DNA from 3 places in the Lysinibacillus sp. OL1 genome. Region 1 is predicted to be linked to each of the others. Evidence: riboswitches for the same ligand, from Rfam matches in the RefSeq annotation. Region 1 holds a riboswitch; each other region holds the start of a gene.

Region 1 (7,951 bases):
CGATGCATATGGATCATCATTATGCACGTTTAGAGGAGCGATTATCAAGGGCTCATGATCGCTTCTCAAGTCCCACGTTTGAACAGCAAGTTTCGAAGTTTAAAGAAACACAGCAAGAGCTGCAAACAGCAATTAAAGATGTCTTTGCCCTGCATACCGCAACTGAACAAGAGAAACAACAGCTACAGGATGTGGCGGGTGCTAGCAGCTATCAGCGAGATTAACAAAAAAATGGGTGGCTCAGCAAATGTTCTGAACCACCCTGTTTGTTTTTATTCAAAATAATCTTTATAGTAGCCACCGACATTACCTGTGTTGTCGATGATAAAAACGAACTCTTCTGTTTCATTTTTCACTTCATACTCTTTTCCTACTGTTAATACGTTTGATACTAAGTATTTCGATGCATTTGTATGTTTGCAAGTAACCGTTCGTAATGTTGGCGCATCTTTCCATTTTAAATGTAACATATTCTCTCTACCTCTCTTTACTAGCAAAAGCTAATGTCTATTGCTTATTTTATAATATTTTTGGTCTTTTGTGGAGAAAAAAGAAATACTATACCTATTCTATCCAAAAAAAATGAATATTTGAGGTGTTATGATGAGTTTTGGTGGTGTACCGCAATGGTTTTTTATCATTGCTGTAGCATTCGCAATCTGCTTTGTACTTTATGCAGAATGGAATTCTAGAAAATAAGTGAGTCCAACAGGTTGGACTCACTTTTTTGTGCTTATTTTAATGTACGCTTTAAAAATTCCTTCGTACGTTCATGTTGTGGATTGACTAATACTTGTGCTGGAGGGCCTTCTTCCACAATTACACCTTTATCCATAAAGACAACACGATCTGCTACTTCTTTGGCAAATTCCATCTCATGTGTCACGATGAGCATCGTATTGCCCTCGTTTGCTAGCTGACGCATTACCTTTAATACCTCACCCACCATTTCTGGGTCTAATGCGGATGTTGGCTCATCGAATAGCATTACATCAGGATTCATTGATAAGGCACGAGCGATGGCCACACGCTGCTTTTGTCCGCCTGAGAGTTGACGGGGCTTGGCATTCACATATTGATCCATGCCAACGATTTTCAAGTATTTAAGCGCCGTTTCTTCTGCTTCTTTTTTCGAACGTTTTAACACTTTGATTTGGCCCACTGTGCAATTACTTATGACATTGTGGTTGTTAAATAAATTGAACTGCTGGAACACCATGCCTAAATGTGTGCGATATTCTTGAATATTGTGCTTTTCATCTAGGATGTCTTCCCCTTTATAAATAATTTGACCGCCACTTGGCGTTTCTAATAAATTTATGCAACGAAGCAATGTGGATTTACCAGAGCCAGAGGAGCCAATTAAACAAACTACCTCCCCTTTTTCCACTTGGAAATTCACATCTTTTAACACTTGGTTACGTCCAAATGATTTACTTAAATGCTCGATTTTAATGACTGCCATTTGTGCGTCCCCCTATACGGCTTCTTTTTGTTCTTTTTGATAGGCATCAGGACCATCTAGACGTTTTTCAACATACAGAAGGATGCGAGATGCGGTAAATGTCATGATGAAATAAAGAACACATGCAACGAAGAATGATTCGAAATAACGGAAGTTGTTACCCGAAATTGATTTTGTTTGGAAGAATAATTCCGTTACTCCAATGACATTTAATACGGCTGTATCTTTAATATTCATGATTAATTGGTTACCTGTCGCTGGTAAAACATTACGCGCTACTTGTGGTAAGACAACATGAAGCATAATTTGGAAGTGATTCATGCCAATTGCTGATGCTGCCTCGTATTGACCATTATCAATGGATACAATACCGCCACGAACAATTTCTGCCATATATGCCCCAGTATTGAGGGAAACGACTAAAATACCTGCTGTAATAAAGTGCATATCGATACCGAATGCGATATCTAATCCGTAGTAGACAACCATAGCTTGTACAATCATTGGTGTACCACGGAAAAATTCAACATAGCATGTTAGTATAAAATTAATGAGCTTTAAGCTATAAAATTTCACACCTTTTTTACGAACTGGAATCGTATGCATAATTCCGATGAAAAATCCGATAAATGCACCAATAATTGTACTAATACTCGAAATCAGTAACGTATAATACGCACCTCGTAAAAACATTTGCCAGTTGTTTTCAATAATTGAAAGTATCCATTCAAGACTCATGATGTTCCTCCTAACAATGTCATCTTGCTCGCTTATTTCTTTTGTGTCCTAGCTCTTTCTACCATTCTATGATTTGTCACGCTAGGACATTATCATTATGTAGAGAGGTTCTCATTTTGATAATGATGAAATGATCATGCACGGACTAATTGCTAGTCCGTGCCATGTCATTATTGTGCTGCGGGTTGTTGAGAAATAGCTTCTTCCATAATCGCTTGACGATCATCTTCTGAAATGCCTTTTAGGATTTCATTGATTTTTTCACGATTTGCGTCATCTTTACGTAAGCCTACAGCAATTGAAGTATTTGATAGGTCTGTATCAAAGCCTTCTTCAAATGCTACATATGTGAATTTATCGTTGGCAGCAGAAGCGGAAATGCCCTCTGGACGTTCAGCTACATAGCCATCAATTTTACCTGCTTCTAACGCCACACGCATTGCTGGGAAGCTCTCCATTGCTGTTTGCTTTTCTACGCCTTTAATTTGATCGATAACTGTGTAGTTTGATGTATTTAATTGTGATGTAATTTTAGCACCTGAGAAGTCTTGAATCGATTTTGCGCCTTCATATTTGCTACCTTTTTTAATAACCATAACAAAATCAGAAGTATAATAGTTTTCTGTAAAATCAATTGTTTTCTTGCGTTCTTCTGTTGGTGACATACCTGCAATAATTGCATCAATTTTGTTTGATTGTAGCGCTGGAACTAAACCGTCCCACTCCATTTTAACAATGACTAACTCTTTGCCTAGACCTTCAGCGATTTTCTTTGCCATTTGTACATCATAGCCACCTGCATACTCTGCATTATCCGCAATTTTCACTGCGCCATTTGCATCGTCTTGCTGTGTCCAGTTGAACGGTGGGTAGCCAGCCTCCATTCCAATTCGGAATTCACCGCCACCTTCTTCTTTGTCAGTTCCAGCATCACTTGAACCGCCCTCTTTTTTGTCACTTGTGCCACATGCAGCTAGCACAATTGCCGTCATGATAGAGATCATTACTAACAACCATTTTCTTTTCATGAAAAACTCCCCTTTTCTGTAAAAAAATAAGACAACTGTACTAAAAAAGACCTAAGTTTATTGAACTTAGGTCTTACCTTTTATGACAGTTGCCCAAATCCTCACTATAATTTCCATGTTTCCGAGATAGCACAACCTAGTAAATCTGGAAATCCATTTACTAGGACAGTCCTGCACTTATTCACTGCAGACCCAGTATAAAAGTACGAGCTCCTTTTATACTTCGGCGATATTTCCTTCTTCATTGCGTCTTCGCTTGCTTTTACTCAACAATGAACTAATAAATACCGCGCCTCTACCTCACTGGTAACAATTCGTGAGGTTTGTTTATTTAATTGATATTTAGATACTACTATAAAACTAATATGTTCGTCAAGACGATTTTAACATTTTTCTGACTAATGACAATATTAGGATATTTTGCGTTCTGCTTCCACTTTAAATCGTTGAACTTTTGTTGATATTTCTGAAAATTACAACAAATATTTATTATAGAGTATGTTCTATATGTGAGAAAAGTTGCGTTTTTTTCTTTCTTTGCTCCTCTAAACGATGTAACATTCGTACTCTTTCAAGCATAGAATCGGTCAATACCTTTCGTCATACAAAAAACCCTGCTGAACATTGTTCGCAGGGTTTAATGGAATTATGAATTTAATAATAAATCTTCAGGATTTTCGATTAATTCTTTAACTGTTTTTAAGAATCCTACAGAATCTTTACCATCGATGATACGGTGATCGTATGAAAGTGCTACATACATCATTGGACGGATTTGAACTTCACCATTTACTGCAACTGGACGGTTTACAATTGAGTGCATACCTAAAATACCAGCTTGCGTACCGTTCATAATTGGTGTTGACATTAATGAACCGAATACACCACCATTTGTGATTGTGAATGATCCACCAGCCATGTCATTTAAGCCTAATTTTTTATCACGAGCTTTTGTCGCTAAGTTAGCAATATCTTTTTCGATTTCTGCAAAGTTTTTGCTATTTGCATCGCGTACAACTGGTACGACTAAACCTTCTTCAGTCGATACAGCAATACCGATATCAAAGAAGTTATTTAAATGAATTTCATCGCCAGAGATTTGAGCGTTTACGTATGGGTATTTTTTCAGTGCTGCAACAACAGCTTTAGTGAAGAATGACATGAAACCAAGTTTGATGTCGTTTGCTTTTACAAACTCTTCTTGTTTACGTTTACGAAGTGCCATGATGTTTGTCATGTCAATTTCGTTGAATGTTGTTAACATTGCTGTTGATTGTTTAACTTCTAATAAACGTTTTGCAATTGTTTGGCGACGACGGCTCATTTTTTCAATTGTTACACGGTCAGAATTAGCTGCTGGTGTGAATACTACTGGGCCTCCTGAAGTTGCTACGGATGTAGGTGCTGCTGCTGGTGCTACAGCTGGTGCTGTACCATGAGCTGCTACATCTTGTACACGTACACGTCCTTGTGGATCTACTGGAGATACCGCTGCAAGGTCAATACCTTTTTCACGTGCAAGACGACGTGCTGCTGGAGATGCAACTACACGCTCACCAGAAGTTTCTTCTACTGCTGGAGCTGCTGCAACTGGTGCAGGTGCTGCTTGTGGCGCTGCTGGTGCAGGTGCTGCCTCAGTTGGTGCTGCCGCTGCTGGAGCTGCTGCTGCGCCTTCGCCTGCTTCTACTACTGCGATAACTTGACCAACTAGTACAGTATCGCCTTCTTCAGCTAAAATTTGTGTTAATACACCTGCTTCTTCAGAAATGATCTCAGCGTTTACTTTATCTGTTTCAAGTTCAACGATGAATTCACCTTTTTCAACGCGATCGCCCACTTTTTTTACCCACTGTGCGATACTACCTTCTGTAATCGATTCTGCTAATTCAGGGACTTTAATTTCAGCCACTTTCATTTCCTCCTTTGATTAACGTGCATGACGCACATAGAAGGGCTACTGCTTAAGGGCAAGTAGCCCGGTTTCAAAAATTGATATATATTATTTAACCTTTACTGGCTCAGCAACCGCTTCTTCAATAAGAGCTGCTTGTGCTGCTTTATGAGAATCTGCATCCCCTTCAGAAGTTGAGCTCATTGCAGGACGGCCTACATAGCGAAGTTTTTTACCTTCTGAAAGTTCATATAATGTTTCTAATGCATAATTCCATGAGCCTTGGTTTTTAGGTTCTTCTTGTACCCAAACAATCTCTTTTGCATTAGGATACTTAGCAATGATACCAGCTACTTGCTCTTTTGGGAATGGGTAAAGTTGTTCTACACGAATAATGTGTAGGTGATCGAAGCCTTCGCCGTCTTTCACGCGCTCTGCTAAGTCGATCATCACTTTACCTGTACCTAAAACGATACGCTCTACAGCTTCTGGTTTAGCCCCTAAGCCTGGTTGTTCAATCACTTCTTGGAATGAACCATTTGCTAATTGCTCAGCATTCGCCGCAGCTAATGGGTGACGTAATAATGATTTTGGTGATACGACTACAAGTGGACGTACCCCTTCTGTACCTAATAATGCTGCTTGACGGCGTAATAAGTGGTAGTAGTTTCCTGCATTTGAACAGTTCGCTACAAACCAGTTATTTTCAGCTGACATTTGTAAATAGCGTTCCATACGGCTTGAAGAGTGCTCTGGACCTTGACCTTCATAACCATGAGGTAAAAGGATAACTAGACCAGATTTTTGACCCCATTTTGAGCGTGCCCCTGAAATAAAGTTATCAAACATCACTTGTGCCATATTCGCAAAGTCACCGAATTGTGCTTCCCATACTGTTAGTACATGGCTATTTTCTAGGTTGTAACCATACTCAAAGCCTACCACCCCAGCTTCAGTCAGTGGAGAGTTGTGTACTGTAAAGGATGCGTTCGCACCAGAAATATGGTGTAGTGGTGTGAAGACATTGCCATTGTTTTTATCATGCAGTACTAAGTGACGTTGAGAGAATGTACCACGTTGTGCATCTTGACCTGTAAAGCGTACTGGTGTTCCATCTTGAATAATCGTTGCATACGCTAAAGTTTCAGCATGACCCCAGTCAACTTTTGCAGACGCATAAGCATCACGGCGTTTTTCTAAGATTTTACCAAGCTTTTTCTGTGGTTCAAAGTTTTCTTCAAACACTAAAAGCTCTTCATTGATTTTTTCTAAACGTTCCGCACCTACTGCTGTATCAATTTGTGGGAACTCTACTTTTAATTCTTCTGGCATTTCTAAATGATGATGATCATCTTTTTCTGCCATTTCTTTGACGTGGTCATAGGCTGCTTGCATTTCTGCATAGATAGCTGTATCTAGTGCAGCTACATCAGCAGCAGTTACAAGACCTTCTGCCACTAATTGTGCACCATATAATGCACGCACTGTTTCATGTTTAGACACTAATTTGTATGTTTCTGGGTTTGTCACTGTTGGGTCATCTGTTTCATTATGACCATGGCGACGGTAACCTACTAAGTCCACAATAATGTCTTTGCCAAATGTTTGACGGTAGTTTGCCGCAAAACGTCCAACTTGCACTACTGCCTCTGGGCTATCTGCGTTGACATGGATTACTGGTACTTCATAGCCTTTTGCAGGGTCAGAAGAATACACAGAAGAACGAGAATCATAATGTTCCGTTGTGAATCCAATCATATTGTTTGCGATAATATGGATTGTTCCACCTGTTGTAAAGCCTTCTGTTTTAGCGAAGTTTAACACTTCTGTTACAATCCCTTGACCTGGGAATGCAGCATCACCGTGTACAAGAATGCCTAAGCCCTTTGTACGGTCAAAAATAGGTTGCCCTGGTTTAGATGTATCATCTTGTGTTGCACGAGTAGCACCAAGTACTACTGGATTGCCCACTTCTAAGTGAGATGGGTTGTAAGCCAATTTCACATTCATACCGGATTCACGGTTGTAAGAAGCACCCATGTGGTATTTCACATCACCTGTCCAACCTTTTGTAATTTCAAGGCGGCCATGCTCTGGCATAAATAAATCATTGGAAACATGTGCAAAATCAGAGAACATCATGTCATAAGGTTTATTTAAAATGTGTGTTAAAACGTTTAAGCGACCACGGTGTGCCATACCAATACGTACGTTTTCCACATTTTTTGCTTCTGCCGTTTTAATAATTTCATCAAATAGAACGATTTGCGTATCTAAGCCCTCACCAGAGAAACGCTTTTGTCCTACAAAAGTTTTATGAATAAATTTCTCGAAATTTTCAACGCGAGTTAAACGATCTAATAAGGCTTTCTTCTCATCCGCAGATAATGCTTGTTTGAATGAGCCTGATTCGATTTGCGCTTGAATCCAATCACGTTCTTCAGTAGCTACTACGTGACCATATTCAAATGCTACTTTATCTGTATAAATAGCTTTTAAATAGTCGATTGCATCCTTACCATTTTTCACGTTTGCTGGCACATCTTTGAAGAAGATTGCTGCAGGAATTTCAGCTAAATCTGCAGCGCTTAAGTTGAACGCGCTTTCTTCAATTTGAGCTGTTTGTAGTTCACGGTTTTTCAGAGGATAGATATCTGCTGCTAAATGACCGCGTGAACGAATTGCATCTGCTAGTTTTACAGCGGCTAACACTTTTTTGTAATCGCCAGCAGGAGCCGCTGCTGTATGACTAGCTACAGCTACTTCACCTTCTACTACTACTGGTGCACCAAATTGTTGGAATAAAGAAACTAACTCCGGTTCTACTTC
Region 2 (7,951 bases), on a different contig from region 1:
TTTTCAAAAATTACTAGAACATATTGATTATGCGACAAATCATGGGAAAATTCGTCCAACTATAACAGTGTTTGCTTCAGATAGAGTACGGATTTGGAATCATCAACTAATTCGTTATGCAGGCTATGAAACAGATGCAGGCATTATTGGAGATTCACAGTCCATTAAATTTACAAAAGTGTGTGAGTCGTTAGGATGGAGAGGTAAAGGAACTGATTTTGATGTACTACCACTCGTTATACAGGTGGATAATCGTGCTCCTCAAATGTTTGTAATTCCTGAAGAAAATATAGTAGAGGTCTCAATCCGCCATCCAGAGTCAATCGATGTGGAGAAATTAGGAATGAAGTGGTATGCTGTACCCATTATTTCGAGTATGCGTTTTCAAATGGCTGGAATTGATTTTCAAGCAGCTCCATTTAACGGCTGGTATATGGGAACAGAGATTGGTGCACGAAATTTAGCAGATCATGATCGTTATAATATGTTACCTGCCATTGCAGACATTTTTAATCTTGATACAACCAAACATGCGTCTCTTTGGCGTGATCGTGCTTTAGTAGAACTTAATATTGCTGTTCTTCACTCATTTAAAGAAGATGGTGTGAGCATTGTTGATCATCATACAGCAGCTCAGCAGTTTAAATTGTTTGAGGAGGCAGAAAAATCAACAGGAAGAGAAGTGACAGGCAACTGGACATGGTTAATCCCACCACTTTCCCCTGCCACAACGCATATATTCCATAAACCCTATGTAAATATTTATCATACACCAAATTATTTTTATCAAAAACCATGCTATTAGTGTAAAGGAATTGTTTACTTTCAATACTTTTGATGAGAGAGGGCGCTTACTATGTTAAATCAGCAAATTCCCAATATCCCATGGAGACAATTGACGACACCTTATGGTAGAGGTACAGCCATTCCTAAGCTGATAGAACAGGAGCAATACACACAACTAGCTGAATTAATTGAACATCAAGGTACACTGTGGCAGGTGACACCATGGGTTTTGCTTGTCCTGCTAAAAAAGCTTACTAGTAAAAAATTAGAGGTTGTCTCCTTACAAGAGGTACAGTTATATTTAGCTGTGGCACATGCTATTACCAAGGATTATCTCGAGCCAGTCAATACTGTTAAAAATATGCAGGAGCTATTAGACGTCAACTATTTGTGGATAGAAAATGAGGATAATGATGAACAGGAGTGGGAGAAAGAAACGCCAAAGGGCTATGAGGAGCAAGCTTTTGTAGGCTATTACTATTATAGTTATAGGCTTTTACAAGAGGCTGTTCCTATTTTTTCTACTATAACAGCTCGTAATAATGAAGCATCAGAATGCCTTGCTGAATTGCTAACATTACTCCAGCAACCCGACAATTAAGTAATGTGTAAACACTATATAGAAATAGAGCAGATGGAGGAATCTAATCCACCTGCTTTATTTAATTTTAATGCACATATTCATCCTTAGAGGCTCTCATTGAGCAAAAGAAGAGTAACATTGCTACAACGACAAAGAGCCATCCCGCAATATTCCAGCCGCCAAATAAATCATGCAAGTAGCCAAAAAGAATAGGACCAATTGCGGCAAATAAATAACCCAAAGATTGTGCAAAGCCTGATAAATCTGCTGCTTCAAATGCAGTACGAGTACGGAGAGTGAAGAACATCATTGCTAGGGCAAATGAAGAACCACCTGCTAACCCTAGAAGAACCATCCACAGTACCCCAAGACTTGTCCATTCCATGACAACCCCAACAAAGCCTACTAAATAGAAGGATGTAAACATCAATACAAGTGGGCGTTGAGAAGTCATTTTACCGGCAATAATAGGCACTGCTAAGGCCATTGGTACTTGTGAGAATTGCATGATTGAAAACATCCAGCCAGCTTTATCAGGGGCTAAACCTTGAGCAATATAGATCTCAGGTATCCAAGCTGCTGTTGTGTAGAATAATAAAGATTGTAAACCCATTGCCCCTGTGACAGCCCAAGTAACAGGTGATTTCCATAAAGGTGTACTGGTCTTTTTAGATGTAGTAACTGGTTCCGGTTTATTTGACTTTAGTTGAGGTATCCAAATTAAGATTGTAATGAGAACGAGTATGAGTGCAATGGAAAGTGCACCTTGCCAGCCTAACCATGAATTAGCTATCGGATAGCTAATACCAGCACCAAGGCCTGCAGTAAAATTCATGGACATGGTGAAAAAGGCCATTAATAAACCCACATGATAGGGAAATTTCAATTTCAATAATCCTGGAATTAGTACATTTCCAAAAGAAATGGCTACGCCAATTAACACAGTACCCAATAGAAGTAATTCTGTAGTACCAAGTGAACGTAGGACAATTCCTAAGGCCAAGAGAAAAGTTGATAAAAATAATGTTAGCTCAAGCCCTAGTTTGCGTGCTACAACTGGTGCAAATGGAGATATAACAGCAAAAGCCAGCAATGGTATCGTTGTTAGAAAGCCTGCCAATACATTAGATATTCCAAGATCTTCACGGATAAAGGATATAATTGGGCCAACAACAGTTAGTGGCATTCGTAATGTAGAGGCTATAAAGATAACTCCAAAGACTAAAAGTAAGGTTGTTCCTTTCCAGCTAATTTTTTTACTTGGAAAACTAGTGGAATGATCATTTGTAGTCAAAATAAAATCCCCCCTAATAATAATCATTCTAATTGAACTACTATAACACTTTATCACACTATTAAAAATAGTAGAAGATTCATAAAATACAGAACATTTATGGTTGTATTGAAATGTCTATGGTCTTATGTTAGTATAATAAACATCATAAATTTAATAATTATATGCCTCATGTTTGTATTGAGGTAGAGGTCGCGATATTTATAAGTATGCTAATTGAAATGACAAGCATTGATGAAATTAGTTGAAAGGAAATATTGCCGAAGTGTGAGGGGACTTGAAAACCTCATGCTGGGGCTGTCTCCGAAAGGAACAGAACTGTCACGTTTGCACAACGTGTTGAGCTATCATGTAGGAAAAACTGAGGATTAATGTAGCCATCACAGTGTATATGTGATGGCATTTTTTTGCCTCATAAATAGGAAGGAAGCTATATCGTGAGTGAAATAAAAGTAAATCAGCTCGGACATAAAGCACCGAAGCTGAAAAAAGAATTAAAAAGCCGTCATATTACAATGATTTCTTTAGGCGGTACAATTGGTACGGGGCTATTTTTAGCCAGTGGAGGAGCAATTGCTCAGGCAGGACCTGGAGGAGCATTGCTTGCCTATGCTTTAATTGGTATTATGGTGTATTTTTTAATGACAAGTTTAGGGGAAATGGCTGCCTATATGCCATCATCAGGTTCATTTAGTACGTATGCAACGAAATTTGTAGATCCTGCTTTGGGCTTTGCATTAGGCTGGAACTATTGGTATAACTGGGCAATCACCATTGCTGCCGAAATTGCTGCTGTGTCATTAATTATGAAATATTGGTTCCCAGATAGTTCATCAGCACTTTGGACAGTATTATTTATTGCTGTTGTACTGACGTTTAATTTACTATCCGTAAAAAGTTATGGTGAAAGTGAATATTGGTTTGCCATGATTAAAGTAGCAACGGTTATTGTTTTTATTATCATTAGCTTACTAATGATTTTTGGTATTTTAGGTGGGCAGGCTCCTGTAGGTTTCACTAATTTCTTTGTTAGTGATGGGCCATTCCATGGTGGCTTCCTTGCTACATTTGGTATTTTCCTAGCTGCAGGATTTTCATTCCAAGGGACAGAATTACTAGGAATTACAGCTGGTGAAACAGATGATCCTGGTAAAAATATTCCGAAGGCTGTTAAATCTGTATTTTGGCGTATTCTTTTGTTTTATATTTTAGCGATTGGTGCAATTGGGATGTTAATTCCATTTACAGACGAACGTTTATTATCAGAAGATATCGCAGTATCACCGTTTACACTAGTGTTTGACCGCCTAGGTATCGCCTTTGCTGCTTCATTAATGAATGCCATTATTTTAACGGCTATGCTTTCAGCAGGAAATTCAGGACTATATGCATCTTCTCGTATGTTATGGCAATTAGCTATGGATGGACATGCACCTAAATTTTTTGCAAAGCTAAGTCGTAGAGGTATTCCGATTTATGCACTTATGGCAACATTAGCTGTAGGCTGTTTAGCATTTTTGGCATCCTTCTTTGGCGATGGAGTGGTTTATATCTGGTTATTAAATGCTTCTGGAATGTCTGGGTTTATTGCATGGCTAGGTATTGCGTTTAGTCATTATCGTTTCCGCCGAGCGTTTGATGCACAGGGCTTAGATCCAAAGTTATTACCTTATAAAGCCAAATTATTTCCGTTTGGACCATTATTTGCTTTTACAGTTTGTATGATTGTAGTCATTGGACAAAATTACACAGCCTTTACAGGCGATAAGATTGATTGGTACGGTATCCTTGTTTCGTATATTGGGATTCCATTATTTTTAGCATTATGGTTTGGCTATAAAATAAAGCACAAAACAAAAATGCTTCCACTTAAAGATTGTGATTTAAAAGTTGAAGATTAGATAATAGAGCTGTTCTATAAACCAAAGAGTGATGGTTTATGGAGCAGCTCTTTTTTCAACACTCATAAACAAATCACTAATCAAACATCATAAATATGGTAATGTAATATACATATGGAAATTGGGTTTTGATAGGAGAGGTGCATCATAGTGCAAAAGCATATTTTACTTGTAGAAGACGATGAAGCCATTCGTGAAATGGTTTCTAATTACTTAACGATGGAAGGTTTCCATGTCACAACAGTGACTAATGGCGAAGAGGCATTACAAAATTGTTTGCAAAAAACCTTTGACTTAGTCATCTTAGATATTATGATTCCTAAATTAAATGGATTGGAAGTATTAAAGATTATTAGAGAGCAGGCAGCACTTCCTATCATTATTATGTCTGCAAAAGACAGTGATGTTGATAAAGCATTGGGCTTAGGATTAGGGGCAGATGATTATATTGCTAAACCCTTTTCTATGCTGGAATTTTCAGCACGTGTAAAGGCTGTTATCAGAAGAGCTACGAAATACTCTAGTCAAGCTGAACAAAAGCAAGAAGTCCTAGAAATTGATAATTTAAAGATAGATATCGTTAATTTTTCAATAACAAAGAGCGGACAAGAGATAAAGCTGACATCAAAGGAATTTTCCATTTTAAAATTGTTTGTGACAAATCGCCACAGAGTTTTTACCAAAGAGCAAATTTATCAGACGATATGGAAAGATGCCTATTACGGAGATGAAAATATTATAAATGTACATATCAGAAGACTACGTGAAAAAATAGAAGATGATCCGTCACATCCTCAATATATTAAAACCCTATGGGGAATCGGCTATAAATTTGAAGGGTAAAACTATATGATATTTCTATTATTATTAATCATTGTATTGCTAATCGGCATTCTTATTTTTCAATGGAAAATCAAGAAGGAACAAGAACGTGCTATCCAATATATTCATCGAAAACTACACGTAATTGTGAATGAACAGACGTATGAAAAGATTCTAGTAACAACTACAAATTCAGAAATTCAACAGTTACTTATTACACTGAATACTTTGCTAGATCAACATCAAAAAATTCAGGCTACGCATCGTAAAATGGAAAATTCCATGAAAAAGATGTTGGCCAATATTTCACATGATCTTAAAACGCCTTTAACCGTTGTACTTGGCTATATTGAAATGCTTCAACTTCAAAATGGGATTAGTGACGAGGAACAGCAACGTTTACTTAAGGGTGTACATGCTAAAACATTAGAAGTATTAAAAATTATTCATACATTTTTTGACTTGGCAAAATTAGAGGCTGGGGACACAGATTATCCAATCACTAAAATCAATGTCAGTGAAATATGCCGAAAAAATGTTTTGTCTTTTTACGATTTGGTTACTTCACTGGGATTAGATATTAAAATTGATATCCCAGAAAGCTCCATATATGCACTTGGTAATGAAGAAGCATTAAATAGAGTGTTAAACAATCTACTGTCTAATGCTATTGCATATGGAGCAGATGGCAATGTAATTGGAATTACCATAAGAAATGACGAAGTCAATATTGATATTGATGTGTGGGATTGTGGCAGGGGCATTGATGAATATCATATCGATCGCGTTTTTGAAAGAATGTATACGCTTGAGGATTCTCGAAATAAATCTTTCCAAGGTAGCGGTTTGGGACTAACGATTACAAAGAGACTAGTAGAAATAATGAATGGCTCCATCCGTTTATCGAGTATTCCCTATGAAAGAACTATTTTTACGATTTCGTTAAAGCGAATGATGTATTAAATCGATTATGCTTGTAGAGCTTTAATGCTTTGCAGGCTTTTTTACTTAAGAAATATGTAAGAATGCAGTAATAAAATAGAGAGTTTCATTTTTTATAATGAAGCTAGTCACAATTGAGGGAGAGAATTACATGACATACATTGTAAAAACAAATCAGCTTACGAAAGTGTACGATGGAAAGGAAGTTGTTTCTGCTGTCAATATGAACGTTAAGAAGGGAGAAATTTATGGATTTTTAGGTCCAAATGGTGCGGGTAAAACGACTGTTATGAAGATGCTAACTAATCTTACGAAGCCTACAAGTGGGGATGTAGAAATTTTGGGGACGAAATTGACGGATAAATCCTATGAAATACTAAAAAGAATGGGGACAATTATTGAATATCCTATTTTTTATGAAAAATTAACGGCTAGTGAGACCCTGGAATTACATTGTGAATACATGGGTTATTATGATAAGAAAGAAATTGCACATGTTCTTAATTTAGTAAAGTTATCGAATACAGAGAATAAGCAGGTTAAAGATTTTTCTCTGGGAATGAAGCAGAGATTAGGTATCGCAAGGGCCATTATTACAAAGCCAGAGTTACTTATATTAGACGAACCAATTAATGGATTAGACCCAGTAGGGATAAAGGAGTTAAGAGAGCTTTTCAAGATGCTTTGTAAAGAGTACGGTATAACCATTATTATCTCTAGTCATATTCTGGCTGAAATAGAACAATTGGTCGATACAATAGGTGTTATTAAGAATGGGAGGCTCATCACGGAGGTAGCAATGGATACTATTAATCGTGATCAGGTCAATTATACCGAAGTGATTGTAAGTGATGGGAAAAAGGCAGCGTTTATTATTGAAAGCGAATTGAACATTACTAATTTTAAGCTAATGGATGATAAAACGATACGTATATACGACTCAACTCTATCCCAAAAAAGCCTATCTAGAGCATTAATTGAACATAACGTTGAGATTGAAGAGATTAGTAAAAAAACAAGTTCATTAGAGGATTATTTCTTAAAGCTAATCAATGGAGGTGTTGTCCATGCTTAATTTAATGCGTTTAGAAATGAAAAAATTTCATTTAGGTTCATATGTTAAAGGAGCCATTATCGCTAATTTTGTTATTCTTGGTTTCTTGTTTATGATTTTATTTATTTCTAAAGTTGAAGGAGACCCAGGGCTTGAAAATTATGAGGTTGCATTCAGTGTTATTGATTCATTTGTAAGAGCAGTTTTTATGATTTTTGCTTCTACGTTAATAGCTAAGTTAATCATCGGAGAATATAAATTTAAAACCATTACATTAGCCTTTATGTATCCTATAAGTAGAAAGAAATTAATGGTCGCAAAGCTTGCTATTGTCATGCTATTTACTTTCAGTATGATCATTATCTCCAATGCTCTTATTACAACCATTTTTTGTATCATAAGCGATCGATATGAATTAATTCCTGATGTACTATCAAGTTCTTTAATTATCCAGCAAATACCTTCTGTATTGATGAATGCGATTGCTGCCTCAGGTATAGCTTTAATCCCATTGTATTTCGGGATGAGAAAATACTCTATACCGACAACTATCATTTCATCTATTATAA
Region 3 (7,951 bases), on a different contig from region 1:
AGGGCATTAAAATTCCTAAATGTCGGAAGTAATCAATTCTTGCCTGCTCAAAATATGTAAAGCTAATCGTATTGTTCATATGACCATACATGTCTGTTTCTGAAAATCGCACTCGTACCTCACTAAAAAATGAAAAACCCTTTTCCCACTCTTGAAAATTATCGATATAATTTGCCTTCATGATATACCATCCCCTGTCATGTAATTGCCCGTCTTTTATCAATCAACGGCAAACAAAATGAATACATATTCATTATAAAAGAAAATACTATATTATCATAGAAAAAACGTAAATAACACTTGATAAATTTCATTTCTATAACTTTAAAAAACTCCCTTACACTTCGTGTAAGGGAGTTCAGCTTGTCCGTATATTAGTCTACGTAGTGGTCAGAACCGAAGAAGTTACGGAACATTTGCACTGTAGTTGCACGGTTTAATGAAGCGATGGATGTTGTTAAAGGAATACCTTTTGGACATGCAGCAACACAGTTTTGAGAGTTACCACAGTTTGCAAGGCCACCGTCACCCATAATCGCATTTAAACGTTCATCTTTAATCATAGCACCAGTTGGGTGAGTGTTGAAAAGACGTACTTGTGATAATGGAGCTGGTCCGATGAATGAAGCCTTTTCAGACACGTTTGGACATGCTTCCATACATACACCACAAGTCATACATTTAGATAGTTCATAAGCCCATTGACGTTTACCTTCTGGCATACGTGGACCTTCACCTAAATCATACGTACCATCGATTGGTACCCATGCTTTAACTTTTTTAAGCGCGTTGAACATACGTTCACGGTCAACTTGTAGGTCACGAATAACAGGGAATGTTTTCATTGGCTCCAATTTAATCGGCTCTGTCAATTGGTCTACTAGTGTAGAACATGATTGACGCGGACGGCCATTGATCACCATTGAACATGCACCACAAACTTCTTCTAAACAGTTCATATCCCATGATACTGGTGATGTGTTTACACCATCTTCAGTAACAGGATTTTTTTGAATTTCCATTAAAATTGAAATTACGTTCATACCATGACGGTAAGGCACTTGGAATTTTTGCCAGTAGCTATTGCCGCCTTGTGTATCTTGACGTAAGATTTCCACTTTGACCATTCTTCCAGTATTTGCTGCGATTTGCATAACTTTTAGTCTCCTTTCGCAGAGTAGTCGCGTTTACGTGGTGGGATTAATGAAACGTCGACTTCTTGGTACGTGATGATTGGATTACCAGTAGCTGGGTCAAACTTCGCCATTGTTGTTTTTAAGAAGTTCTCGTCATCACGGTTAGGGAAATCAGGTTTATAGTGTGCACCACGAGATTCATTACGTAATAGTGCACCTTTTGTCATTACTTTTGCAAGCACTAACATATTTTTAAGCTGACGTGTAAAGTGTGCGCCTTGATTGCTCCATTTTTGCGTATCATTGATGTTGATGTTGTTCCAACGCTCAGTAAGCTCATCAAGTTTTTTCAATGTATCTTCAAGCTGATCATTGTAACGTACTACAGTCATTGTAGCAGTCATCATTTCACCAAGCTCTTTATGCAGTAAGTAAGCGTTTTCTGTGCCTTCCATTTTCATGATAGCATCCCATTTCGCTTGTTCCTCTTTTACACGAGCATCGTAAATCTCTTGTGGAAGATCTTCAGCATGCTTTTTAAGGTGTTTTACATAGTCTACTGCGTTTGGTCCTGCAACCATACCACCGTAGATAGCAGATAATAATGAGTTTGCACCAAGACGGTTTGCACCATGTTGAGAGTAATCACATTCACCTGCTGCAAATAGACCAGGAATTTCAGTCATTTGATTGTAGTCAACCCATAATCCACCCATTGAATAGTGAACTGCTGGGAAAATTTTCATTGGTAATTTACGTGGGTCATCCCCTACGAATTTTTCGTAGATTTCGATGATACCACCAAGTTTAACATCCAATTCATGTGGATCTTTATGTGAAAGATCTAGGTATACCATGTTTTCGCCATTGATACCAAGTTTTTGGTTTACACAAACGTCGAAAATTTCACGTGTTGCAATATCACGTGGTACTAAGTTACCATAAGCTGGGTATTTTTCTTCTAGGAAGTACCAAGGTTTACCGTCTTTATAAGTCCAAATACGACCACCTTCACCACGAGCTGATTCTGACATTAGACGGTTTTTGTCATCTCCAGGAATCGCTGTTGGGTGAATTTGAATGAATTCACCATTCGCATATGAAGCACCTTGTTGATAAACGATAGAAGCAGCAGAACCTGTGTTAATAACAGAGTTTGTTGTTTTACCGAAGATAATACCAGGGCCACCAGTCGCCATAATAACAGCGTCTGCACGGAATGATTTAATTTCTTCTGTACGCATATCTTGCGCTACGATACCACGACAAACGCCGTCTTCATCGATAATAACACCAAGGAATTCCCAGTGTTCATATTTATTTACTAAACCAGCTACTTCATGAGAACGAACTTGCTCATCTAGCGCATATAGTAATTGTTGACCAGTTGTTGCACCAGAGAAAGCTGTACGGTGCATTAAAGTACCACCAAAACGACGGAAATCTAAAAGCCCTTCTGGTGTACGGTTGAACATAACACCCATACGGTCCATTAAGTGGATAATGCCAGGTGCTGCATCACACATACCTTTTACTGGTGGTTGGTTCGCTAGGAAGTCCCCACCATATACTGTATCATCAAAGTGGATCCATGGAGAATCCCCTTCACCTTTAGTATTTACCGCACCATTAATTCCGCCTTGCGCACAAACAGAGTGTGAGCGTTTTACAGGAACTAATGAGAATAAATCAACTTCAGTACCAACTTCAGCTGCTTTAATCGTTGCCATCAGACCGGCAAGACCACCGCCGACAACAATTATTTTGCTTTTCGCCATGATTATTTCTCACTCCTCTTAAAAAATTGCAATGATTGCATGTGCTCTATCGTAGCTTCTATTGAATTATACGAAAGCTAAAATAGCAGCCACACCAACTACACTTAGAATTACGAAAAGAATGTTTGTTACGTAAGTAGCGATCTTTTGAGACTGAGGAGATTGTGTAATACCCCAGCTTACTAGGAATGCCCATAAACCGTTAGATAAGTGGAAAGTTGCTGATAAAATACCAACAATGTAGAATCCAAGCATGAATGGATTAGCAACAATATTCGCCATCATGTCGTAATCAACGTGTGTGCCAAGTGCTTTTTGAATACGAGTTTGGAAAATATGCCATGCAATGAATATCACTAAGAATACACCAGTAAAACGTTGTAAAGAGAACATCCAGTTACGGTACGTGCTGAAACGTCCAGTGTTTGGTGTAGCAGTGAATGCAATGTAGACACCATAGAATGCGTGGAACATTAATGGAATATAGATGACAATCCATTCAACTAGGATAAGGAATGGAATCTTTTCCATTACTGCGGTAGCATCGTTGTAACTTTCTGCCCCGCCTGTTGCTGTAAAGTTAATGAACAGGTGCATCGTTAAAAACAGACCTACTGGAATGATCCCAAGTAGAGAATGTAAGCGACGCCATAAAAACTCTCGATCTTTCGACAAGACTGTTACCCCCCTTAGTACTTAAAATAGCACAACAAAAGAAGTCATCATTTTGTAAATGATACTTCATTGACTGTGTATTTCATCATGGTACAATATTATGACATGTTTATTGTACTCTCAAGAGCTACGAGCGTCAAGGCAACTCGGAGTTTTTCATAGAGCTTATTAAAGAACTAATCTAGTACATGATGCGTCGTTTTTTCTCGAAAAATCTATCATTACTTTATTACCGTTAAATTTTAAGAAAATTCTAAGAAAGAAGGATAACAATGTTAAACACTCCATCTCCTACAATCTCATCATTTGGCTATGAGATCATTCGTGATCATATTCTATCTTCTATACTTGGTAAACATGAAGATGACGTCCTATATTGGGCAGGTAAAGAGCTTGCTCGCAAGTTCCCATGTAAAAGTCAAGATGAACTTATCGCATTTTTCGCAGATGCCTGCTGGGGTACATTAGAACTCATAAAGGAATCAAAAGATGGACGTATTTTCCAGTTGACAAATGACCCTGAAATTCTGCAAATAAAGCAGCGCAGCTTTAAACTTGAAGCTGGATTTATAGCAGAGCAAATTCAACTAGCTAAAGGCTACCTAACAGAATGCTATAATGAAAAACGGGAAAAGCAACAATACGTCATGTTTACAGTCAAATGGGACGTTAAAGAACGTATTATGAATACCATTCCCTCAGAATAATTAAAAAGGATTGTTTCCCAGTAAAGAATGGGATGACAATCCTTCTTTTTTCTTCCTTTTATTTCGGTCAATTACATAAAATGCTGTTTCTTCTATTATTATATGTAAAGTGCTTGCTCTAAATTAAACTCATCATGGAGAGCATTAGCTGCTTGGATCATATCATCCTGTGGTACAACAACGGACACTTTTATTTCAGAAGTACTAACCATTTTTACAGGGATATTTTCACGACGTAACCGATCAAACATACGAGCAGCAACGCCTGGATTGGAAGCCATGCCTGAACCAATAATAGAAACTTTTGCTAGTCCAATTTCGAAGTCAGCAAAACTAAATCCAAGTGATAATTTACTATCCTCTAAAACACGTAATGCTTCCGCAAATTCCTCTTTTAAAATGGAAAACGATACAGTTGGCTTCAACCCATCAATAATGGCTTGGACAATAATATCTACATTAATACGGTTCTCTGCAAGAACCGTAAATATATCTGCTAATAAAGCATTGGAAAAAGCATCATACCCTACTGTTAAACGAATAATATCTGATTCAAATGCAACACCACGAACGACTAAATTTTTTTCCATTTCCACTTCCTCCTTCAATAAAGTGCCTACTGATTCTATTAAACTTGAACGTATAATAACAGGCATTTGAAATTTCTTCGCTAACTCCACCGCACGAGGATGTATGATATGAGACCCTAAATTCGATAATTCCAACATTTCATCATATGAAATTTCTTGAAGCTTTTGGGCATTGGGAACATATCGTGGATCTGCTGTATAAACACCATCCACATTTGTATACATATCTACTCTCTCCGCTTCCAACGCTATGGCAAGTGCAACAGCAGCTGTTTCAGCTCCACCTTTTCCAAGCGTGGTGATATTGTGCACTTCGTCAATCCCTTGTTCTCCAGCAATAACCACAATTTGTCCCTGTGCAAAATGTTCTTCCATACGACTAATATCTATATAGTCGATACGAGCATGTTGATACATACCATCCGTATGTATACCAGCTTGCCATCCAGTTAGAGACACAGCCTCATAGCCTGCTTCCTGCAAGGCAATGGCAAATAAAGCACTAGATAATTGAGAGCCAGTTGACAAAACTGCATCTAATTCTCTTTTCGACACATCGTCAGTTAGTTGGTGTACCATCATTTTCATCTCTTTCGCAGTGTGTCCCATTGCTGCAACGACCACTACTACATCCAATCCTTTGTCCTTTTCAGCAATCGCTTTCCTAGCAGCCTCTTGGATTTGTTCAGTAGAAGCTAATGCAGCTCCTCCAAACTTCATCACGACTTTAGCCATTTCTTTCGTTCTCCCTTCCAGTTCATGTATTTCACCAAATTATGGGGGGTAAAACCGTTTCTAGAAAACTAAAAGGCAGCCTCCACATAACGTGAAAGCTGCCTATAACATGTACAATAATCGTAACTTGCGCATGTGTGATAGCTCTCCGAAACGTTTAGAATCGACAGTCTTACATTTCTTAAATGCAAAACCAGTACAGTAATGGAACAACAATACTGTACTTCGGCAAGCTCCCCTTTCACACAATATCTCTGGACTTGTCCATCCTCCATTGTGTTACTCTTGAATCTTGCACCTCTATCATCACTTTAAAGTGAATGTATTCAATTCATTAAGCCTTAGCGTAAACAAACTAGTCACGCAGTTGGCTCTCCATAACATTGAAAACAATGTTATTTATAACCATAGCACATGCCTATTCCTTTGACAATGATTGTTGCTGAAAATAGCTAAAAATTTGGCTTGCTAAATTAGCGGGCATCCCAGCCTCCTGTAATGCTAGCTCGCTCGCCTCTCGAATTTTTTTGACTGAACCGAAATGTTTAAGAAGCTGTTGCTTTCGTTTTGGTCCTACCCCTTCAATATGATCTAATACAGATTGAATGGCATGCTTCTCATGCTGTTGACGCAAGAAGGTAATAGCAAAGCGATGGACTTCGTCTTGAATTCGTTGTAATAAATAAAAGCCATCACTTGTACGTTTTAAGCTAATCACTTCTGGTGGATCACCGAACAAGAGCTGAGATGTATTATGCTTATCATCCTTGGCTAAACCAGCAATCGGTATAACAAGACCAAGCTCATCTTCTAGTACTTCACGGGCTACTTCCATTTGTCCCTTACCACCATCAATTAAGACTAAATCTGGTAATGGTAGTCCTTCCTTTAAAACACGGATATAGCGACGACGTATAACCTCCTGCATTGCACCGTAATCATCATGCTTGGCTGCTGTACGCGTTTTATATTTTCGGTACTCCTTTTTCGCAGGCTTCCCATCAATGAAAACAACCATAGCAGACACTGCATCCGTTCCATGCATATGACTATTATCAAAAGCTTCAATTCGTAAAGGAGTACTAATACCCATTGCTTTGCCAAGTGCCTCACAAGCACCAATCGTACGTTCTTCCTGGCGCTCTATTAGCTGGAATTTAGCTGCCACAGCAATTTCAGCATTTTTGGTAGCTAATTCAACCAATTCCTTCTTTTGACCTCTTTTCGGTGTGAGCACTTTAATTTCTAATAATTCTGTTAAGATAGCTGCATCAATGGCTTGTGGAATAAAAATTTCTTTTGGCTTAATATGCTCTGGCTTTTCATAAAAGCGCCCAACAAATGTTAAAAATTCTTCCTCTGCATCTTGATAGATCGGGAAAATTGAGACATCGCGCTCAATCAGCTTTCCTTGGCGCACAAAGAAAACCTGAACACACATCCATCCTTTTTCAACAGCATAGCCAAATACATCTCGATTTGTTGTATCACTTGAAACTATTTTTTGTTTCTGCATAACCGTATCAATATGGGCAATTTGGTCTCGGAATTCCTTCGCTCGCTCAAATTCTAGGTTTTCTGCAGCTGCTAGCATTTTAACTTCAAGCTCTTTTTTGACTGCCTCCACACCACCATTTAGAAACTTCGTCATATCCTCAATCATTTCTTGATAAACCTGACCATCAATTTCCTTCACACAAGGTGCTAAGCATTGACCCATGTGATAGTACAAGCAAACCTTGGAAGGTAATTGTACACATTTGCGCAGCGGATACAATCGATCCAATAGCTTTTTCGTTTCACTTGCTGCATAGGCATTCGGATAAGGACCAAAATATTTTGCCTTATCCTTTTTTACCTTCCGTGTCGTAATCAGACGAGGATGTTTTTCATTCGTAATTTTTAAATATGGATAGGTCTTATCATCCGTTAACATGACATTATATTTTGGATCATGTAATTTGATGAGATTCAGCTCTAAAATAAGTGCTTCAATATTTGATGACGTTACAATATACTCAAAATCTTCTATTTCACCTACAAGCCTTTGCGTTTTCCCTTCATGTGTTCCCGTAAAATAAGAGCGTACACGGATTTTTAGAACTTTTGCTTTACCGACATAAATGATAGTCCCTTGTCGATCCTTCATCAAATAGCAGCCAGGTTGATCTGGTAAAATATCCAGTTTTCGCTTTATTAAATCGTTCATTACCTACCTGCCCCCCTAAGTAAAAATTCCCCTCATTAGAATCATGTTAGTTATTTTCTTTATTATATAACGAAAAAAAGCCGAACACATCCATTGATGGCTCGGCTTTGTGAACTTCATT

What was found. A riboswitch is a leader RNA that binds a small molecule or an ion and turns the genes downstream of it on or off. The one in region 1 is predicted to bind lysine.
Positions count from the first base shown of each region.
Region 2: it holds a riboswitch for lysine, as region 1 does, so the genes downstream of both, EW028_RS21805 (amino acid permease) here and EW028_RS06145 (transporter substrate-binding domain-containing protein) in region 1, are expected to answer to the same signal.
Region 3: it holds a riboswitch for lysine, as region 1 does, so the genes downstream of both, EW028_RS14535 (aspartate kinase) here and EW028_RS06145 (transporter substrate-binding domain-containing protein) in region 1, are expected to answer to the same signal.

Region 1 is NZ_SJDS01000002.1:356,088-364,038, forward strand. Features, by position in the region: gene EW028_RS06125 (toxic anion resistance protein) at 1-224, shown strand, start outside; gene EW028_RS06130 (DUF6501 family protein) at 273-470, opposite strand; gene EW028_RS06135 (amino acid ABC transporter ATP-binding protein) at 734-1,465, opposite strand; gene EW028_RS06140 (amino acid ABC transporter permease) at 1,478-2,203, opposite strand; gene EW028_RS06145 (transporter substrate-binding domain-containing protein) at 2,374-3,231, opposite strand; lysine riboswitch at 3,351-3,537, opposite strand; gene odhB (2-oxoglutarate dehydrogenase complex dihydrolipoyllysine-residue succinyltransferase) at 3,878-5,140, opposite strand; gene EW028_RS06155 (2-oxoglutarate dehydrogenase E1 component) at 5,231-7,951, opposite strand, start outside.
Region 2 is NZ_SJDS01000017.1:1,744-9,694, forward strand. Features, by position in the region: gene EW028_RS21790 (nitric oxide synthase oxygenase) at 1-805, shown strand, start outside; gene EW028_RS21795 (hypothetical protein) at 857-1,387, shown strand; gene EW028_RS21800 (CynX/NimT family MFS transporter) at 1,455-2,663, opposite strand; lysine riboswitch at 2,842-3,018, shown strand; gene EW028_RS21805 (amino acid permease) at 3,101-4,564, shown strand; gene EW028_RS21810 (response regulator transcription factor) at 4,715-5,407, shown strand; gene EW028_RS21815 (sensor histidine kinase) at 5,414-6,349, shown strand; gene EW028_RS21820 (ABC transporter ATP-binding protein) at 6,480-7,403, shown strand; gene EW028_RS21825 (ABC transporter permease) at 7,396-7,951, shown strand, end outside.
Region 3 is NZ_SJDS01000007.1:232,401-240,351, reverse strand. Features, by position in the region: gene EW028_RS14560 (acyl-CoA thioesterase) at 1-181, opposite strand, end outside; gene sdhB (succinate dehydrogenase iron-sulfur subunit) at 375-1,154, opposite strand; gene sdhA (succinate dehydrogenase flavoprotein subunit) at 1,160-2,914, opposite strand; gene EW028_RS14545 (succinate dehydrogenase cytochrome b558 subunit) at 2,981-3,589, opposite strand; gene EW028_RS14540 (YslB family protein) at 3,862-4,296, shown strand; gene EW028_RS14535 (aspartate kinase) at 4,395-5,621, opposite strand; lysine riboswitch at 5,755-5,932, opposite strand; gene uvrC (excinuclease ABC subunit UvrC) at 6,040-7,830, opposite strand.